DNA from 4 places in the Pseudomonas sp. Irchel s3b6 genome. Region 1 is predicted to be linked to each of the others. Evidence: predicted binding sites of a transcription regulator. Region 1 holds the regulator's gene; each other region holds the start of a gene.
The links. Region 1 encodes sigma-54, which starts transcription at its own class of promoters, with help from an activator protein. Its sites were predicted from a motif close to ANTGGCATNNANNTTGCTNT; they were not measured.
Positions count from the first base shown of each region.

Region 1 (7,382 bases):
GACTCGCCATTGGCCAAGGCCGCCGAGGTCAACCTCAATGTCCACGTCGAACATGAGGCCTGCCCGCTGAACCTGGCGCCAACCTCATCGACGACTGCCGCCCTGGTCATGGGCGACGCGCTGGCGGTTGCCCTGCTGGAAGCCCGCGGCTTTACGGCGGAAGACTTCGCTTTTTCGCACCCCGGTGGCGCACTGGGTCGCCGCCTGCTGCTCAAGGTGGAAAGTGTCATGCACGCCGGGGACGAGTTGCCCTGCGTCGTGCGCGGCACCCCGCTCAAAGACGCATTGATGGAAATGACCCGCAAGGGCCTGGGCATGACCGCGGTACTGGAAGATGACGGAAAACTGGCCGGGATATTCACCGACGGCGACCTGCGCCGCACCCTGGATCGCAACATCGACATCCACAACACCACCATCGACGCCGTCATGACCCCTCACGGCAAGACTGCCCGCGCCGACATGCTGGCCGCCCAAGCCCTGAAAATCATGGAAGACAACAGAATCAACGCACTGGTCGTGGTGGACAAGGAGGATCGCCCCGTCGGCGCCTTCAACCTGTCCGACCTGCTGCGCGCGGGAGTCATGTAATGAACAACGACCTGCTGCAACGCGGCAAAAACATCAAACTGGCCGTGTTCGACGTCGATGGTGTCCTGACCGATGGCCGCCTGTACTTCCTCGAAGACGGCAGCGAATTCAAGTCGTTCAATACCCTCGACGGCCAGGGCATCAAAATGTTGATGGCCACGGGTGTAACAACGGCCATAATCAGTGGTCGTAAGACCCCGGTCGTCGAGAAGCGCGCAAAAAACCTCGGGATTCCCCACCTGTTTCAAGGCCGCGAGGACAAACTGGTCGTACTCGACAGCCTTCTCGCGCAGCTGGGCCTAAGCTATGAGCAAGTTGCCTATCTGGGTGACGACCTGCCGGACCTGCCGGTGATTCGCCGTGTTGGCCTGGGCATGGCCGTCGCCAACGCTGCAAGTTTCGTTCGTGAGCACGCCCACGGCACTACCCTTGCCCGCGGAGGCGAAGGTGCAGCACGCGAATTTTGCGAATTGATTCTACGCGCCCAAGGCAACCTTGAAGCCGCCAACGCCGCGTACCTGTGAGCCACTTATGCTGAGCAAAAAGTTTCGCAACATATTGTTTTTTGGAGCCATTGCCGCGCTGCTCGCGGCTGTCGGCTATTGGAACATCAGTCCAGAACGTTTTCTCGACAAGCCCGTGACGGTGGTCAACGAGAGCGAGATCGACTTCTATGCAACCAACGCCCATAGCGTGCAGTACCTGCCCGACGGCAAGTTGCAGTACGAAATGACCTCCGACAAGGTTGAGCACGTCAAGGCCAGCGATGTGACCCTGGTAACCAAGCCGGACCTGCAGCTGTATCGCGGCACCGAGTTCCCCTGGCACGTCCAGAGTGAGCGTGGCGAGGTCAACCCTGGCGGCACCGAAGTCGAACTGATCGACTCGGTACGCATTGCGCGCACCGACGAAAAGGACCGCGCGATGATCATTACCAGCAGCCGCATGACCGTATTCCCGCAGCAGCAATATGCGCAGACCCAGCAAGCCGTTAGAATCGACGGTGCTGGCGGTGTATCGACGGGGACCGGCATGAAAGCGTATTTGAAAGAAAGCAGGATACACCTGCTATCGAACGTAAGAGGACAGTATGAGGCTCGTTAAAACCCTCCCTATTTTGCTCAGTCTGGGCGCAGCACTGGGAAGCGTGAGCGCCTGGGCTCTGCCGAACGATAGAGATCAACCTATCCGCATTCAGGCCGACGACGCACAGCTGGACGACAAGAACGGCATCGCCACCTACAAAGGTGACGTGATCATCACCCAGGGCACGATGAAGGTCACCGGCAACACCGTGACTATCACTCGCACACCGGCTGGCGATATCGACGTCGTAACCTCGGTGGGCAACCTGGCCTACTTCGAGCAGATGCAAACGGCTGGCGACACCAAGCCTGTCCAAGGCTATGGGGTGACTATCCAGTACCACGCTTCGCAAGACCGCGTAGTACTGATCGATCGCGCCAAAGTCGTCGATAAGGATGGCAACATCACCCAAGGCGAGAAAATCGTCTACGACACCAACAAAAAGCTCGCCAGCGCCGGTCGCGCGACGGGTAGCAAGGTCACCGAACAACGCCCGCGCATCGACATGGTGATTCAGCCTAAAAAGAAAACCGACGAGCAAAAGGCCCCTTAAATGGCAACTCTGAAAGCCCAGCATCTGGCCAAGAGCTACAAGAGCCGCCAGGTCGTGCGTGACGTCAGCCTGTCCATCGACAGCGGCCAGATTGTCGGCTTGCTAGGCCCGAACGGCGCTGGCAAGACCACCTGTTTCTACATGATCGTGGGCCTGGTCCAGGCCGACCAGGGACGCGTGCTGATCGATGATCTGGACGTCAGCCACCAACCCATGCACGGTCGTGCACGGGCGGGTATCGGCTATCTTCCGCAAGAAGCGTCGATCTTCCGCAAACTGTCGGTCGCCGACAACATCATGGCCATTCTCGAAACCCGCAAGGAACTCGACAAGGCCGGTCGCCGCAAAGAGCTGGAAAGCCTGCTTCAGGAATTCCACATCAACCATATCCGTGAAAACCTGGGCATGAGCCTTTCCGGCGGTGAACGTCGCCGCGTGGAAATCGCGCGCGCGCTGGCCACGGCACCGAAATTCATCCTGCTCGACGAACCCTTCGCCGGCGTGGACCCGATCTCGGTAGGTGACATCAAGCAGATCATCCACCACCTCAAGGCCAAGGGCATTGGTGTACTGATCACGGACCACAACGTCCGCGAAACCCTGGACATCTGCGAAACCGCCTACATCGTCAACGACGGCCAACTGATCGCCGAAGGCGACGCCGAAACCATCCTGGCCAACGAATTGGTCAAGGAAGTTTATCTGGGCCATGAGTTCCGCCTCTAAGCGCTGAGGCGCCTGAGAGTTGCCGGGGCGTAATGTCAATGCGGCCGTGAATGTTTTTATTGTCTCGACACTCTAGGCAAACACTTCAGTTTCAGGCATATAATTTGCTTATGTTTGGCGCTTCGGCGCCCTGTAGTGGATGGCGCATGTGCGCCGGCGAATAAGGTGTTAAGCCCCTGCCATGAAACCATCGCTAGTCTTGAGAATGGGCCAGCAGCTGACGATGACACCGCAGCTGCAACAGGCCATCCGCCTGCTCCAATTGTCGACCCTGGACCTGCAACAGGAAATCCAGGAAGCATTGGAATCCAATCCAATGCTCGAACGTCAGGAAGACGGCGACGACTTCGATAACGCCGACCCAATGGCGGACAACATCGAGCAGAAACCCAACACCGAGATCCAGGAACCCTCCTACCAGGAAACCGCCCCCACGGTGGACAACCTTGAAGAGGGTGAATGGAACGAACGCATTCCCAACGAACTCCCCGTCGACACCGCCTGGGAAGACGTTTACCAGACCAGCGCCAGCAGCCTGCCCAGCAACGATGACGACGAGTGGGACTTCACCACCCGTACATCGGCTGGCGAGAGCCTGCAGAGCCACCTGCTCTGGCAGTTGAACCTGGCACCGATGTCCGACACCGATCGTCTGATCGCCGTCACGCTGATCGACTGCATCAACAATCAGGGCTACCTGGACGAAAGCCTCGAAGAGATTCTCGAGGCCTTCGACCCGGAGCTGGACATCGAACTGGACGAAATCGAAGCCGTCCTGCACCGCATCCAGCAATTCGAGCCTGCCGGCATCGGCGCCCGCAACCTGGGCGAATGCCTGCTGCTGCAATTGCGCCAGTTGCCGGCCAAGACCCCTTGGCTGGCCGAAGCCAAACGCCTGGTTACCGACTACATCGACTTGCTCGGCAGCCGCGACTACAGCCAGCTGATGCGCCGCATGAAGCTCAAGGAAGACGAACTGCGCCAGGTCATCGAACTGGTACAGAGCCTCAATCCGCGCCCGGGCTCGCAAATCGAGTCCAGCGAAGCCGAGTACGTGGTGCCCGACGTCATCGTACGCAAGGACAACGAACGCTGGCTGGTGGAGCTCAACCAGGAATCGGTGCCGCGCCTGCGCGTCAACCCACAGTACGCCGGCTTCGTCCGCCGTGCCGACACCAGCGCCGACAACACCTTCATGCGCAACCAGTTGCAGGAGGCCCGCTGGTTCATCAAGAGCCTGCAAAGCCGCAACGAAACCCTGATGAAAGTTGCCACCCAGATCGTCGAGCACCAGCGCGGTTTTCTCGAGTATGGCGACGAGGCGATGAAGCCGCTGGTCCTGCACGACATCGCGGAAGCCGTCGGCATGCACGAGTCGACCATTTCACGGGTGACCACGCAAAAATTCATGCATACCCCACGCGGTATTTATGAACTGAAATACTTTTTCTCCAGTCACGTCAGCACCTCCGAAGGCGGTGAATGCTCGTCCACAGCGATTCGCGCGATCATCAAAAAACTGGTTGCCGCGGAAAATCAGAAAAAGCCGTTGAGTGACAGCAAGATCGCTGGTTTACTGGAGGCACAAGGCATTCAGGTAGCCCGCCGCACCGTCGCCAAGTACCGCGAGTCCCTCGGGATCGCGCCTTCGAGCGAACGCAAGCGATTGATGTAACGGGCCACGCCACCGCGTTCCAGGGTGTATTCGATTTTTCGGAAACATCCTAGTGGCAGGCAACTCAGCCTGCCGCCTTATGCACTGGCAACGAAGGAGAAGCTGTATGCAAGTCAACATCAGTGGACACCAACTGGAAGTGACCGAACCTCTGCGCACCTACATCGGCGAAAAACTCGACCGATTGGAGCGGCATTTCGACAAGATCACCAACGTGCAGGTCACGATGAATGTCGAGAAGCTGTTGCAGAAAATCGAAGCCACGCTGCATATTCCCGGCGGAGAAGTGGTTGCCAATGCCGAGCACACGGACATGTATGCCGCCATCGACCTGCTGACCGACAAGCTGGATCGCCAACTCAAAAAGCATAAGGAAAAGACCCAGAGCCTCCTTCAGGGCGCGACCGGTCGTTAACACCCCAAACCCATGATCCGACTTGAAAGCATCCTGACCCCCGGCCGTTCCCTGGTGAACGTGCCGGGCGGCAGTAAAAAACGCGCCCTTGAACAGATTGCCAACCTGATCGCCCGGGAAGTCCCGGAGCTGGAGATGCAGGATGTCTTCGAGAGCCTGATTGCCCGTGAAAAACTCGGCTCGACCGGTTTTGGCAACGGCATCGCTATTCCCCACTGCCGTCTCAAAGGTTGCGAGTCGCCCATCAGCGCCTTGATGCACCTGGACGCGCCTATTGATTTCGACGCTATCGACGGCGCACCGGTCGACCTGCTGTTTGTCCTGCTGGTCCCCCAGGCAGCTACCGATGCGCACCTGGAACTGCTACGCCAGATCGCCAGCATGCTCGACCGCAAGGAAGTCCGCGACCGTTTGCGCAGCGCCACCAGCAGCGAAGCCTTGTATCAGGTTGTCCTGGACGAGCAGAACGGTCACTAACCATGCGCCTGATCATCGTCAGCGGCCGCTCCGGCTCCGGTAAAAGCACAGCCCTCGATGTACTGGAGGACAACGGCTATTACTGCATTGACAACCTGCCAGCCGGCCTGCTGCCGGAACTGGCCGAACGTGCCCTGATCCACAACGAATTGACCCAGCCACTGGTGGCGGTGTCCATCGACGCGCGTAACTTGCCCAGCCACTTGACGCGCTTCCCCGAGCTGTTGGAAGAAGTCCGCGCCCGGCACATAAAATGCGACGTACTGTATCTGGACGCCGACGAAGAGACCCTGCTCAAGCGCTTCTCGGAAACCCGCCGTCGCCATCCGCTGAGCAGCGCCAATCGCTCGCTGGCCGAAGCCATTCAGGATGAGACCACCCTGCTGGGGCCGATAGCCGATCTGGCGGACCTCAAGGTCAATACGACCAACCTGAACCTCTACCAGCTTCGTGACACCATCAAGCTGCGCCTGCTGAACCAGCCCGAGCCAGGCACCGCCTTCCTGGTGGAGTCTTTCGGGTTCAAGCGTGGCATGCCGGTCGATGCCGACCTGGTATTCGATGTGCGCTGCCTGCCCAACCCTTACTGGAAACCAGAACTGCGCGAACAATCCGGGCTGGATCAGCCGGTCGCCGAATACCTGGCTGCCCAGCCGGATGTTGAGGAAATGTTCCAGGACATTTCCAGCTACCTGCTCAAATGGCTACCCCGCTTTGCGGCAAGTAATCGCGCCTACGTCACTATTGGCATTGGCTGTACCGGTGGGCATCACCGCTCCGTCTACCTGACCGAGCGCCTGGGTCAACTCCTGCAAAAAACCTTGAAGAACGTCCAGGTTCGCCACCGCGACCTTAGCTAAAGGATTCACACCGCGATGCCTGCTCTGGAAATTGAAATCATCAACAAACTGGGTCTGCATGCCCGCGCTTCCGCTAAATTCGTGGGTGTTGCAGGTCAGTATCCCTGCCAGATCAGGGCCGGTCGCAGCCCCGAAAGCATGGTCGACGGTAAAAGCATCATGGCGATGATGATGCTGGCGGCTGGCAAAGGCACCAGAATCCATCTGAAAACCGAAGGTGAGCAAGAGCAGGAAGCACTGGACGCGCTGGTGGCATTGATCAACAACTTCTTCGACGAAGGCGAGTAAGCGCACGCCTTTTTGACGAACAAGCTTGCTCCCTCGCCACACCTCAACCCAACGCCGTATCCATCACCATCATCAGGCAGAACCCTACCAGCAACCCAAGGCTGGCCAGTTTGTCGTGACCATTACGACGCGATTCAGGGATGACTTCGTGAGTCACCACCAACAGCATTGCGCCGGCCGCCAGCGCCAGGCCCAGCGGCAAGATGACCTCGGCCAAGCTCACCAACCAGGCACACAGCAACGCAAAAACCGGCTCGACCAGGCCTGATACGGCGCCGATCAGAAATGACCTGGCCCGTGACATCCCGGCCCCGGCCAACACCAAGGCAATCACCAGCCCTTCCGGCACGTCCTGCAGCGCGATGCCCATGGTGAGGCTGTCGGCATCCGGCATACCGCCACCGGCCGAGACACCCACCGCCATGCCTTCAGGGATGTTATGAGCAATGATTGCAAACACGAACAGCCAGATACGCGGAGGGACGACCGGGTGCTCCAGGGTACCGACCAGCATCTGCGGTGTTGCACCGGACACCTTGCGATCCACCACAAACAGTCCGAACGCCCCCAGCATGATGCCGAGACAAATCAAGCCGCTGGACGCCCAGGGTGTCAGCCCCAGGCTTTCAGCCGCCGCGATACCGGGCACGATCAGCGAAAACGCCGTGGCGGCCAGCATGACCCCGGCGCCAAAACCCAGCAAAGTATCAC
Region 1 covers NZ_FYDM01000005.1:165,298-172,679, forward strand. The annotation lists gene CKW07_RS11375 (KpsF/GutQ family sugar-phosphate isomerase) at 1-591, shown strand, start outside; gene CKW07_RS11380 (HAD family hydrolase) at 591-1,115, shown strand; gene lptC (LPS export ABC transporter periplasmic protein LptC) at 1,123-1,695, shown strand; gene lptA (lipopolysaccharide transport periplasmic protein LptA) at 1,682-2,230, shown strand; gene lptB (LPS export ABC transporter ATP-binding protein) at 2,231-2,956, shown strand; gene CKW07_RS11400 (RNA polymerase factor sigma-54) at 3,138-4,631, shown strand; gene hpf (ribosome hibernation-promoting factor, HPF/YfiA family) at 4,738-5,046, shown strand; gene ptsN (PTS IIA-like nitrogen regulatory protein PtsN) at 5,059-5,523, shown strand; gene rapZ (RNase adapter RapZ) at 5,526-6,383, shown strand; gene CKW07_RS11420 (HPr family phosphocarrier protein) at 6,399-6,671, shown strand; gene CKW07_RS11425 (ZIP family metal transporter) at 6,715-7,382, opposite strand, start outside.

Region 2 (7,382 bases), on a different contig from region 1:
TTCTAGCGCGCTCTGGGAAAAAACAAAGACCCTAATATTCCTGCAATGCTGTAAGCCATCGACCCTACAAAATCGTTCGGCGCAAAGGCTAAAAAACACGCCTGAAAAAACCTTTCAGCCCGCTTCTCACGGTCAAACGCCAGGCAAAAAAAAGCCCGGCAAGCCGGGCGATTTCTTTGCGCTGGCTTACAAGTTGTAGCCACGCTCGTTGTGTTGTGCCAGATCGAGGCCAACGGCTTCTTCCTCTTCGGTAATCCGCAGCCCCATGACCGCATCCAGCACCTTGAGAATGATGAAGGTCGCGATGGCGGTGTAGATCACCGTGAAGCCCACGCCTTTGCACTGAATCCAGACTTGTGCGGCGATGTCGGTCACGGTGCCGAAGCCACCCAGCGAAGGGGCTGCGAATACGCCGGTAAGAATGGCGCCGAGGATACCGCCGATACCGTGCACGCCAAAGGCGTCGAGGGAGTCGTCATAACCCATTTTGCGTTTCAGGGTCGTGGCGCAGAAGAAGCACACCACGCCGGCTGCAAGACCGATCACCAGGGCACCCATCGGGCCCACGGTGCCAGCAGCGGGTGTAATGGCCACCAGGCCTGCGACGACACCCGAGGCGATACCCAGAGCGCTGGGTTTGCCGTGGGTCAGCCATTCAGCCAGCATCCAGCCCAGGGCTGCAGCGGCAGTCGCGATCTGAGTGACCAGCATCGCCATGCCGGCGGTGCCGTTGGCCGCCAGGGCGGAGCCGGCGTTGAAGCCGAACCAGCCCACCCACAGCATCGCAGCGCCCATCAGGGTGTAGCCCAGGTTGTGCGGAGCCATGGGGGTGGTCGGGAAACCTTTGCGCTTACCCAGTACCAGGCACGCCACCAGACCGGCAATACCGGCGTTGATGTGCACCACGGTGCCGCCCGCGAAATCCAGCACGCCCCAGTCCCACATCAGGCCGCCGTTGCCCGACCAGACCATGTGGGCAATCGGTGCATAGACCAGGGTGAACCACACGCCCATGAAGATCAGCATGGCGGAGAACTTCATCCGCTCGGCAAAGGCGCCGACGATCAGCGCAGGAGTGATGATGGCGAACGTCATCTGGAAGGTGATGAACACCGCCTCAGGGAACAGTGCCGCCGGCCCTGTCACGCTCGCTGGCGTGACACCGGCGAGGAACGCCTTGCCCATGCCGCCGACGAACGAGTTGAGATTGACGACGCCCTGCTCCATGCCGGTGGTGTCGAACGCAATGCTGTAGCCATAAATGACCCACAGGATGCTGATCAGACCGGTAATGGCGAAGCACTGCATCATCACGGAAAGAATGTTTTTGGAGCGCACCATGCCGCCGTAGAACAACGCGAGGCCTGGAATGGTCATGAAAAGCACAAGGGCAGTAGCGGTCAACATCCAGGCGGTGTCGCCGGCGTTGAGGACCGGGGCCGCCACTTCGTCTGCCGCCATGACCAGGCTGGGCATTACGAAGGACAACAGGGCTCCTAGCCCTGCGATTTTACGCAGAGTCATATTGTTTTCTCCTGGGGCGTTGGGGTTTGGCGGCTTAGATTGCGTCGGTATCGGTTTCGCCGGTACGGATGCGAATAGCCTGTTCCAGATTGACCACGAAGATCTTGCCGTCACCAATCTTGCCAGTGTTGGCCGCCTTGGTTATCGCCTCGATAACCCGATCAAGATCCTTGTCGTCGATGGCGACATCGATCTTCACCTTGGGCAGGAAATCGACCACGTACTCCGCGCCACGATACAGCTCGGTGTGACCCTTCTGCCGACCGAAGCCTTTGACCTCAGTGACGGTAATGCCCTGCACGCCGATCTCGGACAACGACTCGCGCACGTCATCCAGTTTGAACGGCTTGATGATGGCAGTGACTAGCTTCATGAAAACTCTCTCCCGAATTGGTGGACTTGCCCCAGGAAAACAAACCCGTCTCAAGTCTAAGCGCAGTGCCTGGCTTTGTAACGCACCGTCGGCCCTACCTGCCCGACTGACGCCAGTTAACCGCTCCTGACGAAACTCCCCGCTCCGCCTGCCGCACTGCATTCGTCACAGCGACTGCATCAGTGCATGGGTTACTCAAGTCTTAGCAGAAAGCTTGCCATCTCCTGAAAAGTCACTGATTTCAATCCCTTGCCCGCGACCGCGAGCGCTTGCCCTGATTTCCCCTCATCGATACGCACGAAAACAGTGCGCCGACGGGCGGCCATGTGCGCGAAAACCGTGCGACCCGGTGCGCACAAATGACCATAGACGCTGCGTGATACACTGCCAGCCATCAGTTTTAAGGACCCTTACCATGCTCGCGCCCAAAGACCTCCTCGACGCCCTGAGCGGCCACGCCTCCCGCCTGTTCAGCGGCGAAACCCCGCTGCCGAAAAGCGAAATCGAAAGCCAGTTCAAAGCCCTGCTGCAAAGCGGCTTCAGCAAACTGGACCTGGTGAGCCGGGAAGAGTTCGACAGCCAGATGGTCGTCCTGGCGCGCACCCGGGCGCGGCTGGAGAGCCTTGAGGCAAAAGTGGCGGAACTGGAAGCGAAGCTCAACCCGCCCGCCGAATGACCCCCTTACAGTAGGGGTAGCCGCTCGATGCTCGAGCGCTCGCGCTGGGCGTCAACGATTACGCGTGCTTTCTGAATAAACGCGACGCTCTTGCGTTCATCACGAGCGCGCTCGCGCCTACAAATGCCCCCCGTCTGCAACATTCTGCGAACGTTTGCCCGCCCTTGCGCGGCGCTAAAACACCTCTACGCAACTACCCTTGAACTACCGCAGGAAGCGGCCTTCTCTCGCTCAAGGAATGACCATGTCTCTGTCTATCGTCCACAGTCGCGCCCAGGTGGGCGTCGAGGCGCCTGCCGTTACCGTCGAAGTCCACCTGGCCAACGGCTTGCCGTCGCTGACGATGGTCGGTTTGCCTGAAGCGGCGGTGAAGGAAAGCAAGGACCGGGTGCGCAGTGCGATCATCAATTCAGGGCTGCAGTTTCCGGCGCGGCGCATCACGCTGAACCTCGCCCCCGCTGATTTGCCGAAGGATGGCGGGCGGTTCGACCTGGCAATTGCCTTGGGAATCCTGTCGGCCAGCGTGCAAGTACCGACGTTGACCCTCGATGATGTGGAGTGCCTGGGAGAGCTGGCACTTTCCGGTGAGGTGCGGGCAGTTCGCGGAGTACTGCCGGCGGCCCTCGCGGCGCGCCAGGCCGGACGCGCGCTGGTGGTGCCGTGGGCGAATGCCGAGGAGGCTTGCCTGGCCTCCGGATTGAAGGTGATTGCGGTGAATCACCTACTGGAAGCGGTCGCGCATTTCAATGGTCACACGCCCGTCGAACCCTATACCTCCGATGGTTTGCTCCATGCCAGCAAGCCCTATCCCGATCTGAATGAAGTACAGGGCCAGATTGCGGCCAAGCGGGCGCTGCTGATTGCTGCCGCGGGGGCGCACAACCTGCTGTTCAGCGGGCCACCGGGCACGGGAAAAACCTTGTTGGCGAGTCGTTTGCCTGGGCTGTTGCCCCCCCTGACAGAGAGCGAAGCACTGGAAGTGGCGGCGATTCAATCGGTCGCCAGCTGCGTGCCATTGAGTCATTGGCCGCAACGGCCCTTCAGACAACCCCATCACTCTGCTTCAGGCCCGGCGCTGGTCGGCGGCGGTTCGAAACCACAGCCCGGCGAAATCACCCTGGCCCATCACGGCGTGCTGTTCCTCGATGAGCTTCCAGAATTCGACCGCAAGGTATTGGAGGTGTTGCGCGAACCGCTGGAATCCGGCCACATTGTGATCTCGCGTGCCCGGGATCGCGTGCGTTTCCCGGCCCGCTTCCAGTTAGTGGCGGCCATGAACCCCTGCCCCTGTGGCTACCTGGGCGACCCCAGTGGCCGCTGCTCCTGCACGCCGGACATGGTCCAGCGCTACCGCAACAAACTCTCCGGCCCCCTGCTTGATCGTATCGACCTGCACCTGACCGTCGCTCGCGAAGCCACCGCGCTCAATCCCGCCGCCCAACCCGGCGACAACACCGCCAGCGCCGCCGAGCGTGTCGCCCACGCCCGGGAGCGCCAGCACAAGCGCCAGGGTTGCGCGAACGCCTTTCTCGATCTGCCCGGCCTGCGTCAGCACTGCAGACTATCCAAGGCTGACGAACACTGGCTGGAAAGCGCCTGCGAACGGCTGACCCTGTCCCTCAGGGCGGCCCATCGCTTGCTCAAGGTCTCGCGCACCCTGGCGGACCTTGAACAGGTGGAACACATCCAGCGCGACCACTTGGCCGAGGCGCTGCAATATCGACCTTCGAGCCAGTGAACGGTGCGTCGGTTCAGTCCAGGCGCTGGACGTCCGGCAGTTCCATGGCCTGTACCTCACCCTGCAGGAAGTCACTCAGACGACGCAAACGCTCGCCTCCCGGACGGGTTTTCGGCCAGACCAGATAGTAATTCAGGCCGCTGGCAACGGCGGTCGGCCACGGCAGGCTCAAGCGCCCTTGAGCCACGTCTTCGGCCACCATCAGCAAGTCACCCATCGATACGCCATACCCACGGGCGGCGGCAATCATCCCCAGCTCCAGGGTGTCGAACACCTGCCCGCCCTTGAGCGACACCTGCTCGGACAGGCCCATGCGCTCCAGCCAACTGCGCCAGTCGCGACGATCCGGGGTCGGGTGGAGCAATTCGGTGCTGGCCAGGCGCTCGACGTCCCAGGGCTGATCGTTCAACAGATTCGGCGCGCCCACCGGGATCAACAATTCCGGGAACAGATAACTGGCTTCCCAATCCGGCGGAAAATGCCCATTGCTCAGCAACACCGCACAGTCGAAAGGTTCGTGATTGAAGTCCACCGAGTCGACATCCATCCAGGCGCTGGTCAACTGCACCTCATTACCCGGCTGTAGATGCCGAAAGCGACTCAGGCGCGCCAGCAGCCAGCGCATGGTCAGGGTCGAAGGGGCTTTCATGCGCAAGATGTCGTCTTCGGCGCGCAAGGTATTGCAGGCCCGCTCCAATGCACCAAAACCTTCGCGTATCCCCGGCAACAGCAAGCGCGCAGCCTCGGTCAATTGCAGATGACGTCCGCTGCGTTGAAACAACCGGCAGGCAAAGTGATCTTCCAGCGTGCGTATATGTCGGCTGACGGCACTTTGGGTGATCGACAATTCTTCGGCGGCGCGGGTGAACGAGCTGTGTCGCGCGGCGGCTTCGAATGCGCGAAGGGCATACAGCGGTGGAAGACGACGAGACATCGATAGAGCTCCTGCAGCGCAATGGGCCAACCCTAGCAGAATCTCTCAAGCATGAGTTTTAATCATGCCAGCGATCGTTTTTATCCCTTTGTGCAAACACCTGGAAGCGCCGAGAATCAGCCGCTCCCACATTTTCTGACGAAACGAGCGTGATGATCATGCAGCATCCAGCAAGGACCGAACTCTGGGCTATCCTGCGGCTGGCGGGGCCGTTGATCGCCTCGCAGTTGGCACACATGCTGATGATCCTCACCGACACCCTGATGATGGCCAGGCTCAGCCCGGAGGCGTTGGCCGGTGGCGGCCTGGGCGCGGCGACCTATTCGTTCGTGTCGATTTTCTGCATCGGTGTGATCGCCGCGGTCGGTACCCTGGTGGCGATCCGTCAGGGCGCCGGCGACATCGAGGGCGCTGCACGGCTGACCCAGGCCGGACTCTGGCTCGCGTGGTTGATGGCGCTGGTGGCAGGCGTGCTGCTGTGGAACCTCAAGCCGGTATTGCTGCTGTTCGGGCAGACGGAAACCAACGTACACATGGCCGGGCAGTTCCTGCTACTTCTGCCGTTCGCCCTGCCCGGCTACCTGAGCTTCATGGCACTGCGCGGGTTCACCAGCGCGATCGGCCGGGCCACGCCAGTGATGGTCATCAGCGTGGCCGGCACCGTGGCCAACTTCCTGCTCAACTACGCGCTGATCACCGGCATGTTCGGCCTACCGAAAATGGGCCTGATGGGCATCGGCCTGGTCACGGCCATCGTTGCCAACTGCATGGCGCTGGGCCTGGCCTGGCATATCCGTCGGCACCCGGCATATGACGCATACCCGTTGCGCAAGGGCCTGTCACGCCCCAATCGCCAATATCTGCGAGAGCTATGGCGACTGGGCCTGCCTATCGGCGGCACCTACGCGGTAGAAGTCGGGTTGTTTGCGTTCGCCGCGTTGTGCATGGGCACCATGGGCAGCACGCAATTGGGCGCGCATCAGATCGCCCTGCAAATCGTCTCGGTGGCGTTCATGGTGCCGGCCGGGCTGTCTTATGCGATCACGATGCGCATCGGCCAACACTACGGTGCCGGGCAATTGCTCGATGCGCGCCTGGCTGGGCGGGTCGGGATCGGATTTGGTGCGTTGGCGATGCTCGGCTTTGCCATGGTGTTCTGGCTGCTGCCCAACCAGTTGGTCGGGCTGTTTCTGGACCATGACGACCCGGCGTTCGCCGAGGTGATCGCCCTCGCGGTGAGCCTGTTGGCCGTCGCGGCCTGGTTCGAGCTGTTCGATGGTGTACAGACTATCGCCATGGGTTGCATACGCGGCCTGAAAGACGCCAAGACCACCTTCCTGGTGGGCCTGGGTTGCTACTGGCTGATCGGTGCACCCGCCGCCTGGTGGATGGCCTTCCACCTCGACTGGGGGCCGACGGGCGTCTGGTGGGGGCTTGCCTCGGGGCTGGCCTGTGCGGCGGTGAGCCTGACGCTGGCGTTTGAGTGGAAAATGAAGCGGATGATTCGCCTGGAGCCAACGCCAGAGCAGAATTTCCGGAACGTCCAGACAGACTGAGATCTCAGTGGGAGCGAGCAGTCGGAACGCCGCCCGGCTCTCTCCCACATTGGCTCGTGGTCAGCCCACCACGTCCATGATCGCCTGCTGGCTGCAGCCGAAGGTCAGGTACTCCACCAGCTCCGCCAACGGCAGCGGCTTGCTGATCAGGTAACCCTGCACCTGGTCGCAACCAAACCCCTGCAACAATTCCAACTGTTCCGGGGTTTCAACACCCTCGGCGACCACTTCCAGATGGAGGTTGTGCGCCAGGTTGATCATGGCGTGGACCAGCTTGCGATTCTCTTCGCGCTGTTCCATGCCGCCGACAAAGCTCTTGTCGATCTTCAGCAAGGTAATCGGCAGGCTGTTGAGGTGCACGAACGATGAGAACCCGGTGCCGAAGTCATCCAGGGAAAAGCGCACACCCAGCCGTCCCAGCGCGTCCATGGTCTGCTTGACCAGGTCACTGCGGCGCATCACCGCGGTCTCGGTCAGTTCGAACTCCAGCCACTGCGCTTCGACGCCGCGCTCGGCGATCAGCCGGCTCAAGGTCGACAGCAACTGACTGTCCTGGAACTGGCGAAACGACAGATTCACCG
Region 2 covers NZ_FYDM01000009.1:6,445-13,826, reverse strand. The annotation lists gene CKW07_RS15990 (ammonium transporter) at 187-1,524, opposite strand; gene glnK (P-II family nitrogen regulator) at 1,559-1,897, opposite strand; gene CKW07_RS15980 (accessory factor UbiK family protein) at 2,313-2,573, shown strand; gene CKW07_RS15975 (YifB family Mg chelatase-like AAA ATPase) at 2,818-4,311, shown strand; gene CKW07_RS15970 (LysR substrate-binding domain-containing protein) at 4,325-5,245, opposite strand; gene CKW07_RS15965 (NorM family multidrug efflux MATE transporter) at 5,404-6,801, shown strand; gene CKW07_RS15960 (bifunctional diguanylate cyclase/phosphodiesterase) at 6,862-7,382, opposite strand, start outside.
Region 2: the regulator sigma-54 is predicted to act here: its motif matches at 2,100-2,119, upstream of glnK (P-II family nitrogen regulator).

Region 3 (7,382 bases), on a different contig from region 1:
TCACCGATGCGTTCGTCTTGTGGGGATCGAACATGGCGGAGATGCACCCGATTCTCTGGAGTCGGGTGACGGATCGTCGGATGAGCCAGCCCGACGTCAAGGTCGCGGTACTGTCCACCTTCGAGCACCGCAGCTTTGAGCTGGCCGACATCCCGATGGTGTTCAAGCCACAGACCGACTTGCTGATCCTCAATTACATTGCCAACTACATCATTGAAAGTGGTTCGGTGAACAAGGAGTTTGTCAGCAAGCACACCAAGTTCGCCAAGGGGGTCGATGACATCGGCTACGGTCTGCGCAGCGATGATCCACTGGAGATGAAGGCCAAGAATGCGGCCAAGGCGAACACCTGGAGCGATATCGACTTCGAGCAGTTCGCCGCCTTTGTAAAACCCTACACCCTGGAGCGCACCGCCAGGGAAACCGGGGTGCCGGCCGAGCGCCTCGAGGCCTTGGCGCAACTGTACGCGGACCCGAAGCGCAAAGTGGTTTCATTCTGGACCATGGGCTTCAACCAGCACACACGCGGGGTGTGGGCCAATAACCTGATCTACAACATCCATCTGCTGACCGGCAAGATCAGCGAGCCGGGCAACAGTCCCTTCTCCCTGACCGGCCAGCCATCGGCCTGTGGCACGGCGCGGGAAGTGGGGACGTTCTCCCATCGCCTGCCCGCGGACCTGGTGGTCACCAACCCGGCGCACCGTGCGAAGGCGGAAAAAATCTGGAAGGTGCCGCCAGGTACCGTCAATGAAAAGATCGGGTTCCACGCGGTGCAGCAGAGCCGCATGCTCAAGGACAGTGTGATTAATGTCTACTGGACCATGGCCAGCAACAACATGCAGGCCGGTCCCAACATCATGCAGGAAGTACTGCCCGGCTGGCGTAATCCCCAGAACTTCGTGATTGTGTCCGACGTGTACCCGACGGTTTCCGCGCAAGCGGCCGATCTGATTCTGCCGACAGCGATGTGGGTCGAAAAAGAGGGCGCTTATGGCAATGCAGAACGACGCACTCAGTTCTGGCATCAGTTGGTGACGGCACCGGGTGACGCCAGGTCCGATCTCTGGCAACTGGTCGAGTTTTCCAAGCGATTCACGACCGACGAAGTCTGGCCGGCGGAGTTGCTGGCAACCTCACCACAATACAAGGACAAGACCCTGTTTGAGGTGTTGTTCAAGAACGGTCAGGTCGACCAGTTTCCGAATGAGCAACTGGACGCCGCCTATCAAAACTCTGAGGCCAAGGACTTTGGTTTCTACCTGCAAAAAGGCCTGTTCGAAGAGTATGCCCAGTTCGGCCGGGGGCACGGCCATGACCTTGCACCCTTTGATCTCTATCACACCGAGCGGGGTTTGCGCTGGCCGGTTGTCGACGGCAAGGAAACCCGCTGGCGTTTTCGTGAAGGCTATGACCCTTACGTGGAAAAGGGCAGCGGTGTGCAGTTCTATGGCTATCCCGACAAGAAAGCGATCATCTTTGCGCTGCCCTACGAGCCCCCGGCGGAAGCCCCGGATGCGGATTTCCCGTTCTGGCTGAGCACCGGACGGGTCCTGGAACATTGGCATACCGGGTCCATGACCCAGCGCGTGGAAGAGCTCCACAAGGCGGTGCCCTACGCGTTGGTATACATGCACCCGGACGATGCCAAGGCCTTGAATGCCCGTCGCGGCAGTGAAGTCAAAGTGATCAGTCGCCGTGGTGAAATGCGCGGGCGCATCGAAACCCGAGGCCGTAACAAGCCGCCGCCGGGCTTGGTGTTCGTGCCGTTCTTCGATGCCAACAGGTTGATCAACAAGGTCACGCTCGATGCGACGGACCCGATCTCCAAGCAGACGGATTATAAGAAATGTGCCGTCAGGATTGAGCTGATCAAGACAGCGTAAGGAGAGCTTTGATGAATGGTCGTTCGCTGTCCTTGCTTGCCGCGCTGCTGGTCTGGTTGCCGGTGGCTTTCGCCGCGCAGCCGGGTTATCCGCTGGATGCACCTGCGCCGGATGGTCGGCGGGCAGGTGGCACCCTGACCCAGGAGTTGCCGGCCCCGCCGATTGCCGATGACGAGAACAAGGACCTCAAGCGTGAGCGCAATTATCCCGAGCAACCGCCGACCATTCCCCACAGCATTCGCGGTTATCACATCGATAAGAACAGCAACAAGTGCCTGTCCTGTCATAGCCGGGCCAACAGTGCGCGCACCCAGGCACCGATGATCAGCATCACCCATTACATGGACCGGGATGGCCAGGCGCTGGCGGCGGTTTCCCCCCGTCGATATTTCTGTAACCAGTGTCACGTGCCGCAGAAAGACGTGAAGCCGCTGGTGAACAACAGCTTCAAGAATATTGACCAGGTACTGCAAGATGAAATCAACAACACGCAGAAGCCTTGAGGAGCGGTCATGAAGTCATTGCTTGTCCTGCTCAAAGACTATTGGGCCATTCTGCGTCGACCCAGCGTTCATTACAGCCTGGGCTTTCTGACACTTGGGGGGTTCATTGCCGGGGTGATCTTCTGGGGCGGTTTCAACACGGCGCTGGAAGCGACCAATACCGAGAAGTTCTGCATCTCTTGCCATGAGATGCGCGACAACGTCTACGTCGAACTGCAGGAAACCATTCACTACACCAATCGCTCGGGCGTGCGTGCGACCTGCCCGGACTGCCACGTGCCACACGAATGGACCCACAAGATTGCGCGCAAGATGCAGGCGTCGAAAGAGGTCTGGGGCAAGGTGTTCGGGACCATCAGTACCCGTGAGAAATTCCTCGGTATGCGCCGCGAACTGGCGGAGCACGAGTGGGCCAGGCTCAAGGCCAACGACTCCAGGGAATGCCGCAATTGCCACAACTTCGAGTTCATGGATTTCACCCGCCAGGGCAAGCGCGCGGTTAGCATGCATTCCACGTCACTGGCGACAGGACAGGCGACCTGCATCGACTGCCACAAGGGCATCGCCCACAAGCTACCGGACATGAGCGGGGTCAAAGGCTGGTAGCGATTGAGCAGGTGCGCCTCGGCGCATTGCCGTCAAACGGCATAAGTGCGCCGGTTTTTCGTCTTTGAGCCACGCCACCATTCCCCTCTGATTGTCCTCATGTCCTGTGTTTAAAGGACTTCGAACCTCTGTGCGCAAGTTGGTCTGCAAATTGCTACAACCTGCGCAGTACAGCAGTGGGCGGCAAACGTCCGGCATGCAGAGGAACGATTGTGGACAAGTACCTTTATGTGGCAATGACCGGCGCCAGCCAGAACGCACTGGCGCAGAAGGCCCATGCCAACAACCTGGCGAACATCTCCACCAACGGTTTTCAGAAAGACCTGGAGCAGGCGCGGTCGATGCCGGTGTTTGGCGACAGCTTTCCGGCGCGCGCCTTCGCCATGAGCGAACGTCCTGCCACCGACTTCAGCCCAGGCTCGCTGGTGGAAACCGGTCGTGACCTCGACGTGGCGGTCAGCGGCAACGGCTGGATTGCCGTGCAGAACCCCGATGGCGCTGAAAGCTATGTGCGCACCGGCAGCCTGAATGTCGATGCCCTGGGCGTGTTGCGCGCCGGCAACGGCATGCCGGTCATGGGCAATGGCGGGCCGATCGCCGTGCCGCCCGAGCAGAAAATCGAAGTCGGCCAGGACGGCACCATCAGCATCCGTGCCCTGGGCGAAGGCCCGAGCGTGATGGCTGAAGTCGACCGTATCAAGCTGGTCAACCCGGACCTGAAGAACATGACCAAGGGCCTGGACGGTTCGATCCACACCAAGGACGGCCAGCCGGCGCCCGCCGATGCCAACGTGCAACTGGTGTCGGGGTTCCTTGAGTCGAGCAACGTCAACGCGGTGGAAGAGATGACGTCGGTGCTGGCGCTGGCCAAGCAGTTCGAGCTGCACATCAAGATGATGAACACCGCCAAAGAAGACGACCAGGCCATGGCTCGGGTCTTGCAGATCAGCTAATTATCAGAACGTCGCGCCGTAAAACAGGCGCACGAGGAGAATCGAATGCTTCCGGCTCTATGGGTTGCCAAGACAGGCCTGTCCGCCCAGGACACCAACCTGACGACTATTTCCAACAACCTGGCAAACGTCTCGACCACGGGTTTCAAGCGTGACCGTGCCGAGTTCCAGGACTTGCTGTACCAGATCAAGCGTCAGCCTGGCGCCCAGTCGACCCAGGACAGCGAATTGCCGTCGGGCCTGCAACTGGGTACCGGTGTGCGCATCGTCGGCACCCAGAAGAACTTCAGCGCCGGCAGCCTGCAGACCACCGAGCAGCCGCTGGACATGGCCATCGACGGCCGTGGTTTCTTCCAGATCCTGCAACCGGATGGCACCACCTCCTACACCCGCGACGGTACCTTTCACCTGGACTCCAATGGCCAGATCGTGACCTCCGCCGGGTTTGCCCTGGAACCGGCCATCGTTATCCCCAACGAAGCCCAGACCTTCACCGTGGGCCGTGACGGCACCGTCTCGATCACCATCGCCGGCAACCCGGCGGCCCAGGTGATCGGCAACCTGCAAACCGCCGACTTCATCAACCCGGCCGGCTTGCAGGCAACGGGCAACAACCTGTTCCTGGAAACCGCCGCCAGCGGTGCGCCGCAGGTCGGCACCCCGGGCCTGAACGGTTTCGGTACCACGCTGCAGAACACCCTGGAAACCTCCAACGTCAGCACGGTCGAGGAGATGGTCAACATGATCACCACCCAGCGCGCCTACGAGATGAACTCCAAAGTGATCTCCACCGCCGACCAGATGCTCTCGTTCGTAACGCAGAATCTGTAATCCAGTCTATGGGGCGGCGTGAGGCCGCCTGCAACACCGTGAGGTTAGGGTCATGAAACGCTTTGTATCTGTTCTCGCACTGAGTGGGATCGCCGTGCTGGCGGGCTGCGTCGGGCCGACGCCGAAACCCAATGACCCTTACTACGCACCGGTGTTGCCGCGCACGCCACTGCCGGCGGCGGCCAACAACGGCTCGATCTATCAGGCCGGGTTCGAGCAGAATCTGTACAGCGACCGCAAGGCGTTCCGGGTCGGTGACATCATCACCATCACCCTGAACGAAAAAACTCAGGCCAGCAAAAACGCCAACTCCCAGGTGGGCAAGACCAGCAAGGCCGACATCGGCCTGACCTCGTTGTTCGGCAGCGTGCCCAACACCAACAACCCGTTTGGCAGTGGCGACCTGAGCCTGGAGGCCGGCTACAGCGGTGAGCGCGCGACCAAGGGCGACAGCAAGGCGGGGCAGGGCAACAGCCTGACCGGTTCGATCACCGTGACGGTGGCGGACGTACTGCCCAACGGCATCATCTCCGTGCGCGGCGAGAAGTGGATGACCCTCAACACCGGCGACGAGCTGGTGCGCATTGCCGGCCTGGTGCGGGCAGACGATATCGCCACCGACAACACCGTGCCCTCGACCCGTATCGCCGATGCGCGCATCACCTATTCGGGCACCGGTTCGTTTGCCGATGCGAGTCAGCCAGGCTGGTTCGACCGTTTCTTCTTAAGCCCGCTGTTCCCTTTCTAGGTGATGACTATTTCCATGTTGAACTTCAAACACCTGATGGCGGCCGCGTTGTTGCTGTCCACTTCCCTCGGCGTCCAGGCCGAGCGGTTGAAGGACATCGCCAGTATTTCGGGCGTGCGTTCCAACCAGCTGATCGGCTATGGCCTGGTGGTCGGGCTCAACGGCACGGGCGACCAGACCACGCAGACCCCGTTCACCCTGCAGACCTTCAACAACATGCTGTCGCAGTTCGGCATCAAGGTGCCGCCGGGTTCGGGGAACGTGCAGTTGAAGAACGTCGCGGCGGTGTCGATCAGTGCCGACCTGCCACCCTTCGCCAAGCCGGGTCAGCAGGTCGACATCACGGTCTCGTCGATCGGCAACTCCAAGAGCCTGCGTGGCGGCACCTTGTTGCTGACGCCGCTCAAGGGGATCGACGGCAACGTCTATGCGGTCGCCCAGGGTAACCTGGTGGTGGGCGGTTTTGATGCCGAGGGGCGTGATGGTTCGAAGATCACCGTCAACGTTCCGTCGGCCGGTCGTATTCCCGGCGGTGCCTCGGTGGAGCGAGCAGTGCCCAGTGGCTTCAACCAGGGCAACAGCCTGACCCTGAACCTCAACCGCTCGGACTTCACCACCGCCAAGCGCATCGTCGACAAGATCAACGACATGCTGGGCCCTGGCGTCGCCCAGGCCATCGATGGCGGTTCGATTCGCGTCACCGCGCCGCTCGATCCGAGCCAGCGCGTCGACTACCTGTCGATCCTGGAAAACCTCGAAGTCGATCCGGGCCAGGCGGTGGCCAAGGTCATCATCAATTCGCGTACCGGCACCATCGTGATCGGCCAGAACGTCAAGGTTTCGCCGGCCGCCGTGACCCACGGCAGCCTGACCGTGACCATCACCGAAGACCCGATCGTCAGCCAGCCAGGCGCCTTTTCCAATGGCCAGACAGCGGTGGTACCACGCTCGAACGTCAATGCCCAGCAGGAAGCCAAGCCGATGTTCAAGTTCGGCCCGGGCACCACGCTGGACGAGATCGTACGGGCGGTGAACCAGGTGGGGGCGGCGCCGGGTGACTTGATGGCGATCCTCGAAGCCTTGAAGCAGGCCGGCGCCTTGCAAGCCGACCTGATCGTGATCTGAGGTAGCGGGCATGGATATTCACAAGAGCGGCCTGGTCAGCAGCAGCGATTCGGGTTCCTACTCGGACCTCAACCGGCTTAACCAGCTCAAGGTCGGCGACAAGAACAGCGACGGCAACATGCGCAAGGTGGCGCAGGAGTTCGAGTCGCTGTTCCTCAACGAAATGCTCAAGTCCATGCGCTCGGCCACCGACGCCCTGGGCCAGGACAATCCGCTGAATACGGCGGCGGCCAAGCAGTACCAGGAAATGTACGACCAGCAGTTGGCGGTTTCCATGTCCCGCGAGGGCGGCGGTATCGGCCTGGCCGATGTGCTGATGCGGCAGATGTCAAAAAACAAACCGCTGGCGCCCGGCGAGGCGGCCGCGCTGTCGGCAGCCAAGCAGGAGGCCGCGAAAGCGGCGGTGCAGACGCCAATTGCCGCCGGCACCACAGCGACCAACGGGCCACTGTCCCGGCTCAATGGCCAGCGTCCGCTGTGGGCTTCGCGCTCGGTCAGCCCGCCGCAAGGTGCGGGCGAGGGTGCCCACGGGAATGACATGGCGTTGCTCAACCAGCGCCGCCTGGCCTTGCCGCCCAAACTGGCCGATCGCCTGTTGGCGGGGCTGGTGCCATCGGCCACGGGGACGGCCGCTACCACTGCCCATACCACGCTGCCTAATCGCGCTACCACCACCGGCAATGCGCTGGTCAAAGGGGATTGGCAGCCAGCGCAAAGCTATTCCGCGGAG
Region 3 covers NZ_FYDM01000008.1:153,165-160,546, forward strand. The annotation lists gene napA (nitrate reductase catalytic subunit NapA) at 1-1,886, shown strand, start outside; gene CKW07_RS15430 (nitrate reductase cytochrome c-type subunit) at 1,898-2,389, shown strand; gene CKW07_RS15435 (cytochrome c3 family protein) at 2,399-2,995, shown strand; gene CKW07_RS15440 (flagellar basal body rod protein FlgF) at 3,208-3,948, shown strand; gene flgG (flagellar basal-body rod protein FlgG) at 3,994-4,779, shown strand; gene flgH (flagellar basal body L-ring protein FlgH) at 4,832-5,527, shown strand; gene CKW07_RS15455 (flagellar basal body P-ring protein FlgI) at 5,543-6,652, shown strand; gene flgJ (flagellar assembly peptidoglycan hydrolase FlgJ) at 6,663-7,382, shown strand, end outside.
Region 3: the regulator sigma-54 is predicted to act here: its motif matches at 3,134-3,153, upstream of CKW07_RS15440 (flagellar basal body rod protein FlgF).

Region 4 (7,382 bases), on a different contig from region 1:
CGCCAGTGCTCTACATGGCGACTTCAACCTGGCCGGGCGCGGTCACTTGCGCTTTGATGACCCGTTGAGAGTTCAGGTTCTTGACCCGGATCTGCTCGTTCAAACCGCCATTGGCCAGTGCTTCGCCCGGCATCCGTACGCTGAGGGTTCCGCTGCGGGCGGTGATCACGACCTGGTCGCCCTTGCGCACGACTTCTGCCTGTTCCATGTGAACCAGGGTAATGACCTGGTCATTGACCATGGAACGGACAAGTTTTTGCCCGATCGCCTGATCCACGTTCGTCAGGTACCCCTGGTTGATCAGGCTGATGTCGCGCTCGCGCAGCATCACGTCGAAAGGCTCGATGATTCCAGCGCGCTTGAGGGGCCGGGTGGTGGTCACGACCTCGCGGAACAGGCGGACCTGGGCGGGGACGAAGACTGTCCAGGGGGAGGCGCCGTCACATCGCACCCGCACCGTGACGCGTCCCAACGGCTTGGCGGGGCTTTCCAGCGTCGCTGTCAATTCCTTGTCGCACATGGGCATGCGCAAGCGCGGGTCGAGTTGATTGACCTCGATTTCATAGCGGCCTTCGGTTTGACTGGTGGCCAGATAGTCTTCTACGGTGAATTCAAGAAAGCCCTGAGTGACGCCGATAAGTAGATCAGGCAAGGTAACCGGGTCGGCAAGGGCAGTGCTGCCAGCGTTGAAAACACACGCCGCCGCAACCATGCAGCGCCATCGGCGGCAGGTTGAGGTCAGGCGTCGGAATAATGTCGTGTTCACGTTCATGGCAGTTCAAAAGCAAGCGCCGTGCCGTTTAGTGATGAATGTGCGTCGCAACACACTTAGCGTTGGTGTAGGAGTCTGGGCATGGCTGGTGTAATGGATGCAGTAAACCAGCGCACGCAACTGGTAGGGCAGAATCGCCTGGAGCTGTTGTTGTTCCGTCTCGACGGCCCACAGCTCTACGGGATTAACGTTTTCAAGGTCCGGGAGGTGCTGCAATGCCCGAAACTGACCGTGATGCCCAAATCCAACCCTGTCGTGTGCGGTGTCGCCAATATTCGGGGGGCGACCATTCCGATTCTGGATCTGGCCATGGCCACCGGGTCGGGCGGGTTGAAGGATCAAAGTAATCCCTTTGTGATCATCACGGAGTACAACACCAAGACCCAGGGCTTCCTGGTGCGCTCGGTGGAGCGCATCGTCAACATGAACTGGGAGGAGATCCATCCGCCACCCAAGGGCACGGGGCGCGATCACTACCTGACCGCTGTGACTCGAGTCGACAATCAGTTAGTCGAAATCATCGACGTGGAGAAGGTGCTGGCGGAAGTGGCGCCCACACCGGAGGCGATTTCCGTCGGCGTGGTGGATGTCGAGACTCAGCACAAGGCGTTGTCCTTGCGAGTGCTGACGGTCGATGACTCGTCGGTGGCGCGCAAGCAGGTCTCGCGTTGCCTGCAGACGGTGGGGGTCGAGGTGGTCGCGTTGAACGACGGTCGCCAGGCGCTGGATTACCTGCGCAAGCTGGTCGAGGAAGGCAAGAAGCCGGAAGAAGAGTTTCTGATGATGATTTCCGACATCGAAATGCCTGAGATGGACGGCTACACCCTCACGGCCGAGATACGCAACGACCCTCGCATGCAAAAGCTTCATATCATCCTGCATACTTCGTTGTCGGGTGTGTTCAATCAGGCGATGGTCAAGAAAGTCGGTGCCGATGACTTCCTGGCCAAGTTTCGTCCTGATGACCTGGCATCCCGGGTAGTCGACCGGATCAAAGCAGCAGACATCAGCTAGGGGGCTTTGCCCCTGGCGGTCAACACGATTTAAGAGGCAGCATCATTGTCTACGGGTAATTTGGATTTTGAACAGTTCCGGGTCTTCCTGGAAAAAGCCTGTGGCATTTTGCTCGGTGAGAACAAGCAGTACCTGGTGTCGAGCCGTCTTAACAAGCTGATGGAACAGCAAGGCATCAAGTCCCTGGGGGAGCTGGTCCAGCGTATCCAGGGCCAGCCACGCAGTGGCCTGCGCGAAATGGTCGTGGACGCGATGACCACCAACGAAACCCTCTGGTTTCGTGACACCTACCCGTTTGAAGTCTTGAAGAACAAAGTCCTGCCCGAGGCCATCAAGGCCAGTCCCGGCCAGCGTCTGCGGATCTGGTCGGCCGCTTGTTCGTCGGGGCAGGAGCCGTACTCGTTGTCGATGTCGATCGATGAGTTCGAGCGCGTCAACATGGGCCAGTTGCGGATGGGGGTGCAGATTGTTGCCACCGATCTGTCCGGCACCATGCTGAACAACTGCAAGACCGGCGAGTACGACAGCCTGGCCATTGGCCGTGGGCTGTCGCCCGAGCGCCTGCAGCGCTACTTCGATCCGAAAGGGCCGGGGCGCTGGGCGGTCAAGGCGCCGATCAAGAGCCGGGTGGAGTTTCGCTCGTTCAACCTGCTCGACAGCTACGTCAGCCTGGGCAAGTTCGACATCGTGTTCTGCCGCAACGTGTTGATCTACTTCTCCGCCGAAGTGAAGAAGGACATCCTGTTGCGCATTCACAGCACGCTCAAGCCGGGGGGCTACCTGTTCCTGGGGGCCTCCGAGGCACTGAACGGTTTGCCGGATCACTACCAGATGGTCCAGTGCAGTCCGGGAATCATCTACCAGGCCAAGTGATGGTCGGGTGACAAAAGCGGGAGTCCTCAGGGGCCAATGCCAGTCAGTTAAGCGAACGTCGACCTTTGTAGGAGCGAGCGTGCTCGCGATGGACATTAACGATAACGCGTGTTTTCTGATTAAACGCGTTGCTCTTGAGTTCATCGCGAGCCCGCTCGCTCCTACACATTCGACCTCATCTTCTTAACTGATCGGCATTAGTCAGGGACTCCCTTTTTTTGCCCGATACAGGCTTCTGGACGGTCGCGCACACCGGGTGTGCTGTTGAGGCGGTGCGCTGTTCAGGGCGGCAGAAAAGCGGCAGGTGACGGAAATCGATTGCCGCTTTTCTGGCATTGCCGCGTTGCCGCCGCTGGCAAAGCCCCTATTTACGGGGTTTTACCAGCTGGCACGGGGCTTGCTAAGTACCTGGTACGAAAAATCAGGTCACCCAAAGGTTTCCGACATGAGCATCAGCTTCGATAAAGCGCTCGGTATCCACCAGCAAGCCCTGGGCTTCCGCGCCCAGCGTGCCGAAGTGCTGGCCAACAACATTGCCAACGCCGACACCCCGAACTACAAGGCTCGGGACCTGGACTTCTCGGCCGTCCTGGCCGCCGAGAACGACAAGCACAAGAACGGCACCTTTGCCTTGAACATGACCAACAGCCGTCATATCGAAGCGCAAGGCCTGAGCAGTGGTGACGAGACGTTGCTCTATCGCACACCGATGCAACCGTCGATTGACCAGAACACCGTGGATGCGCAGCTGGAACAATCCAACTACGCCGAAAACTCGGTGAACTTCCAGGCCAGCTTCACGCTGCTCAACAGCAAATTCAAAGGGCTGATCTCGGCCCTGCGCGGAGAGTAATCCATGTCCCTATCCAGTGTTTTCAATATTGCCGGTAGTGGCATGAGTGCCCAGACCACTCGCTTGAACACCGTGGCCAGTAACATCGCCAACGCCGAGACCGTCTCCTCGAGCATCGACCAGACCTACCGTGCCCGGCATCCGGTGTTCGCCACCATGTTCCAGGGCGGCCAGTCGGGCGGCAGCGACTCGTTGTTCCAGAGCCAGGAGGCCGCGGGCCAGGGCGTTCAGGTGCTGGGTGTGGTCGAAGACCAAAGCAACCTGGAAGCCCGCTACGAGCCGAACCATCCGGCGGCTGACGCCAAGGGTTATGTGTTCTACCCCAACGTCAACGTGGTCGAAGAAATGGCCGACATGATTTCCGCCAGCCGTTCGTTCCAGACCAACGCGGAAATGATGAACACCGCCAAAACCATGATGCAGAAGGTCCTGACCCTCGGTCAGTGATAAGGGGCAACTCAGATGAGTGTTACCGATACCACAAGCGGCCTGAGCCTCAAGGACATTCTTGCCAATTCCTCGAAGAAGACGTCCACCACCAACAATGATGGCCTGGCGGCCGCCACCAACAGCAAGACCGGCAAAAACGAACTGGGCAAGGATGCGTTCCTGCAATTGCTGGTGACCCAGCTCAAGAACCAGAATCCGCTGGATCCGCAGGACAACAGCGCATTCGTGGCGCAGTTGGCCCAGTTCAGCAGCCTGGAAGGCATCACCACGTTGAACACCTCGGTGAACAACATTTCCAGTGCGTTCGGTTCCTCGCAAGCCTTGCAGGCCTCATCGCTGGTGGGGCGCTCGGTCATCGTTCAAACCGGCTCGGCCTATGTCGACACCAGCAAGAGCATGACCGGCTCGGTGGTCGTGCCGGCTTCGGTGGCCTCGTCCACGGTGACCATCACCGACAAGGACGGCAAGGCGGTGAAAACCATCGACCTGGGTAGCCAGCCGCAGGGTAATGCCAGCTTCGTCTGGGACGGTACCAATGCGGCGGGCGAAAAAGTCGAGCCGGGTACCTACAGCTTCAAGGCCAGTGCACCGATCGACGACAAGCCTGTCGACCTGATCACTTACCTGCCTGCGACAGTCAACAGCGTGACCGTGAGCCAGACCGGCGGCGAGATGATGTTGAACCTCGCCAACATGGGCACCATCGCACTGTCCAAAGTACAAACTATCGGTCTATAGCGCCGGCTAACGCGGCACAAGGAGTGGAATATGGGTTTTAACGTCGGCCTCAGCGGCCTCTCTGCAGCCAACAAGCAGCTGGACGTTACCGGCAACAACATCGCCAACGTCGGCACCACCGGTTTCAAATCCTCGCGTGCGGAATTCGAAGACGTCTACTCGGCGACCAAGTTGGGTACCGGCAGCAAGAGCATTGGCAATGGCGTGCGCCTGGGCAACGTTTCCCAGCAATTCAGCCAGGGGGACGTGAGCAACACCGGCAACGTGCTGGACATGGCCATCCAGGGTTCGGGGTTCTTCGTGCTCAACGACAGCGGCTCGCTGACCTACACCCGTGCCGGTACCTTCAGGGTCGACAAGGACGGCTTCGTCACCAACAGCGCCGGTACCGCGCGCCTGCAAGGCTATGGCGTCGATGCCAATGGCAAGATCATCAACGGTGTGCTCAGCGACCTGAAAATCGACCAGTCGAACCTGGCGCCGAAAACCACCAGCACCATTTCTTCGAGCATCAACCTGAACTCGAGCAAGCCGAACATCGATCCGGCCGTGACGCCGTTCGACCCGAACAAGCTCGAGACCTACACCGAGATGTTCAGCACGCCGATCTATGACAGCCAGGGCAACCAGCACACCATGGACCAGTATGTGGTCAAGACCGGTGCCAATACCTGGCAGACCTACACCCTGGTGGACGGTCGTAATCCTGACGGCGGCGCCTACGTACCCGCCGGTACTGGTACACCGCCCGTGACGCCGAGTAATCAGGAACCGATGACAATGAACTTCGGTTCGGACGGCAAGCTGCTGAGTATCGTGCCGCCAGCCTCTGGCAGCCCGTACACGGTGAGCGGCACCTCGGTCGTCATGGGTGCGGGTGTCTGGACCCCCGGCACCGTCACCGACGGTGTGTGGGCGGCGAACGGGGCGGTGGGTAACGCCACCGGTATCAGCAACGACCTGACCAAGACCACCCAGTTCAACTCCGAGACGGTACGCAACCTGCCAACCCAGGACGGCTACGCCACGGGCCAGATCACCAACCTGAGCATCGACGGCACCGGCACGCTGTTCGCCAACTTCAGCAACAGCAAGTCCAAGGCCATCGGTCAGATCTCCCTGGCCAGCTTCAACAACGAGCAGGGCCTGCAGCCGGTAGGCGGTTCGGGCTGGAAGGAAACCTACGCGTCTGGTTTCGCCGCCTACGATACCGCTGAAACCGGTACCTTGGGCTCGGTGGTGTCCAACTCGCTGGAAGAGTCCAACGTCAACCTGACCAATGAGCTGGTGGACCTGATCAAGGGCCAGAGCAACTACCAGGCGAACGCCAAGACCATCTCGACCCAGAGCACCATCATGCAGACCATCATTCAGATGGCCTGATGCCGCCGGGCTGACCGCGCAACAGAAAAAGCCCCTCGTCGAGGGGCTTTTTCATTGGGGTCGCGAAGGGTCAGCCCATCATGTCCTTGATCAAGCGCTCTTGCTCCATCAGCTCGCGCTGACGGGCATCGATACGTGACGACAGCGGGAAGTTGTTGCCAGCCTTGCGCTTGGCGAAGTCCAGTTGCTGGATGGCCTGGCGGTAGTCGCCCACCAGTGCGAAGTACTCGGCGCGCGCCTGGTGCAGGCCGATGATGTTGCCGGACTGGCCACGGGTTTCGGCCACCATGTACCAGATGTCCGGATCGTCCGGCCGGGTCTTGAGCAGGGCTTCCAGGGCTTTTTCGGCGTCGGCGGGGCGGTTCTGCTTGAGCAGCAGGTCGACACGTACCTGGTTCAGCGGATAGTTGCCGGGGAATTGCGCCAGCATCCGGTCGACCCGCGCCTGCGCATCTGCCAGGCGATTGTTGGTCATGTCGAGATCGATCTGGGCCAGGTTGTAGATGATTTCGTTGGGGGCCTTGGCCAGCAACGGCTTGAGACTCTCACGTGCGTCGCTCAGCTGTCCTCCCTTGATCTGGGCGATCGCCAGGCCGTAGCGCGCCACGTCGTTTTTAGGGTTGTCATCGAGCTGGGCGCGAAAGCGCTTGGCGCCAAGGCCTGGGGTTTCCTCGTAAATCAGCTGCACGCGTGCGCGAATCAGTTGGTACGTCAGGCTGTTTTCCTTGCCGCCCGGTGGCGCCTGGTCTGCGCGGTTGCGGGTGTCGGCGATCCGCGATTCGGTCACCGGGTGAGTCAGCAGGAATTCCGGCGGCCTGGCATCGAAGCGGTACTGACGCATCAAGCGCTCGAACATGGTGGGCATCGAACGTGGGTCGTAACCGGCTTTTTCCAGGTTGATGATGCCGATGCGGTCGGCCTCCTGCTCATTCTGCCGGGAGAAGCGTCGTTGTTCCTGGATGGCGGCGGCCTGGGTGCCGGCAATCGCGGCGATACCGGCGTCACCGCCACCGGCTGCGGCGACGATGATCCCGGCGAGCAGGGCGGCCATCATCGGCACTTGCATGCGCTGCTGGGCTTCAACGCCGCGGGCAAAGTGGCGTTGCGACAAGTGAGCCAATTCGTGGGCCATGACCGAGGCGTATTCGCCTTCGGTCTGGGCGTTGAGAAACAGACCGCCATTGACCCCGACAATCCCGCCGGGAGCGGCGAAGGCGTTGAGCTGCGGGCTGTTGATCAGAATGAATTCCAGCCTCCGGTCGTTGAGCTGGCTGGTTTCCACCAGGCGGTAGACACTGG
Region 4 covers NZ_FYDM01000008.1:11,147-18,528, forward strand. The annotation lists gene flgA (flagellar basal body P-ring formation chaperone FlgA) at 11-772, opposite strand; gene CKW07_RS14740 (chemotaxis protein CheV) at 854-1,786, shown strand; gene cheR (protein-glutamate O-methyltransferase CheR) at 1,832-2,659, shown strand; gene flgB (flagellar basal body rod protein FlgB) at 3,105-3,512, shown strand; gene flgC (flagellar basal body rod protein FlgC) at 3,516-3,959, shown strand; gene flgD (flagellar hook assembly protein FlgD) at 3,975-4,700, shown strand; gene flgE (flagellar hook protein FlgE) at 4,731-6,083, shown strand; gene CKW07_RS14770 (M48 family metalloprotease) at 6,154-7,382, opposite strand, start outside.
Region 4: the regulator sigma-54 is predicted to act here: its motif matches at 3,044-3,063, upstream of flgB (flagellar basal body rod protein FlgB).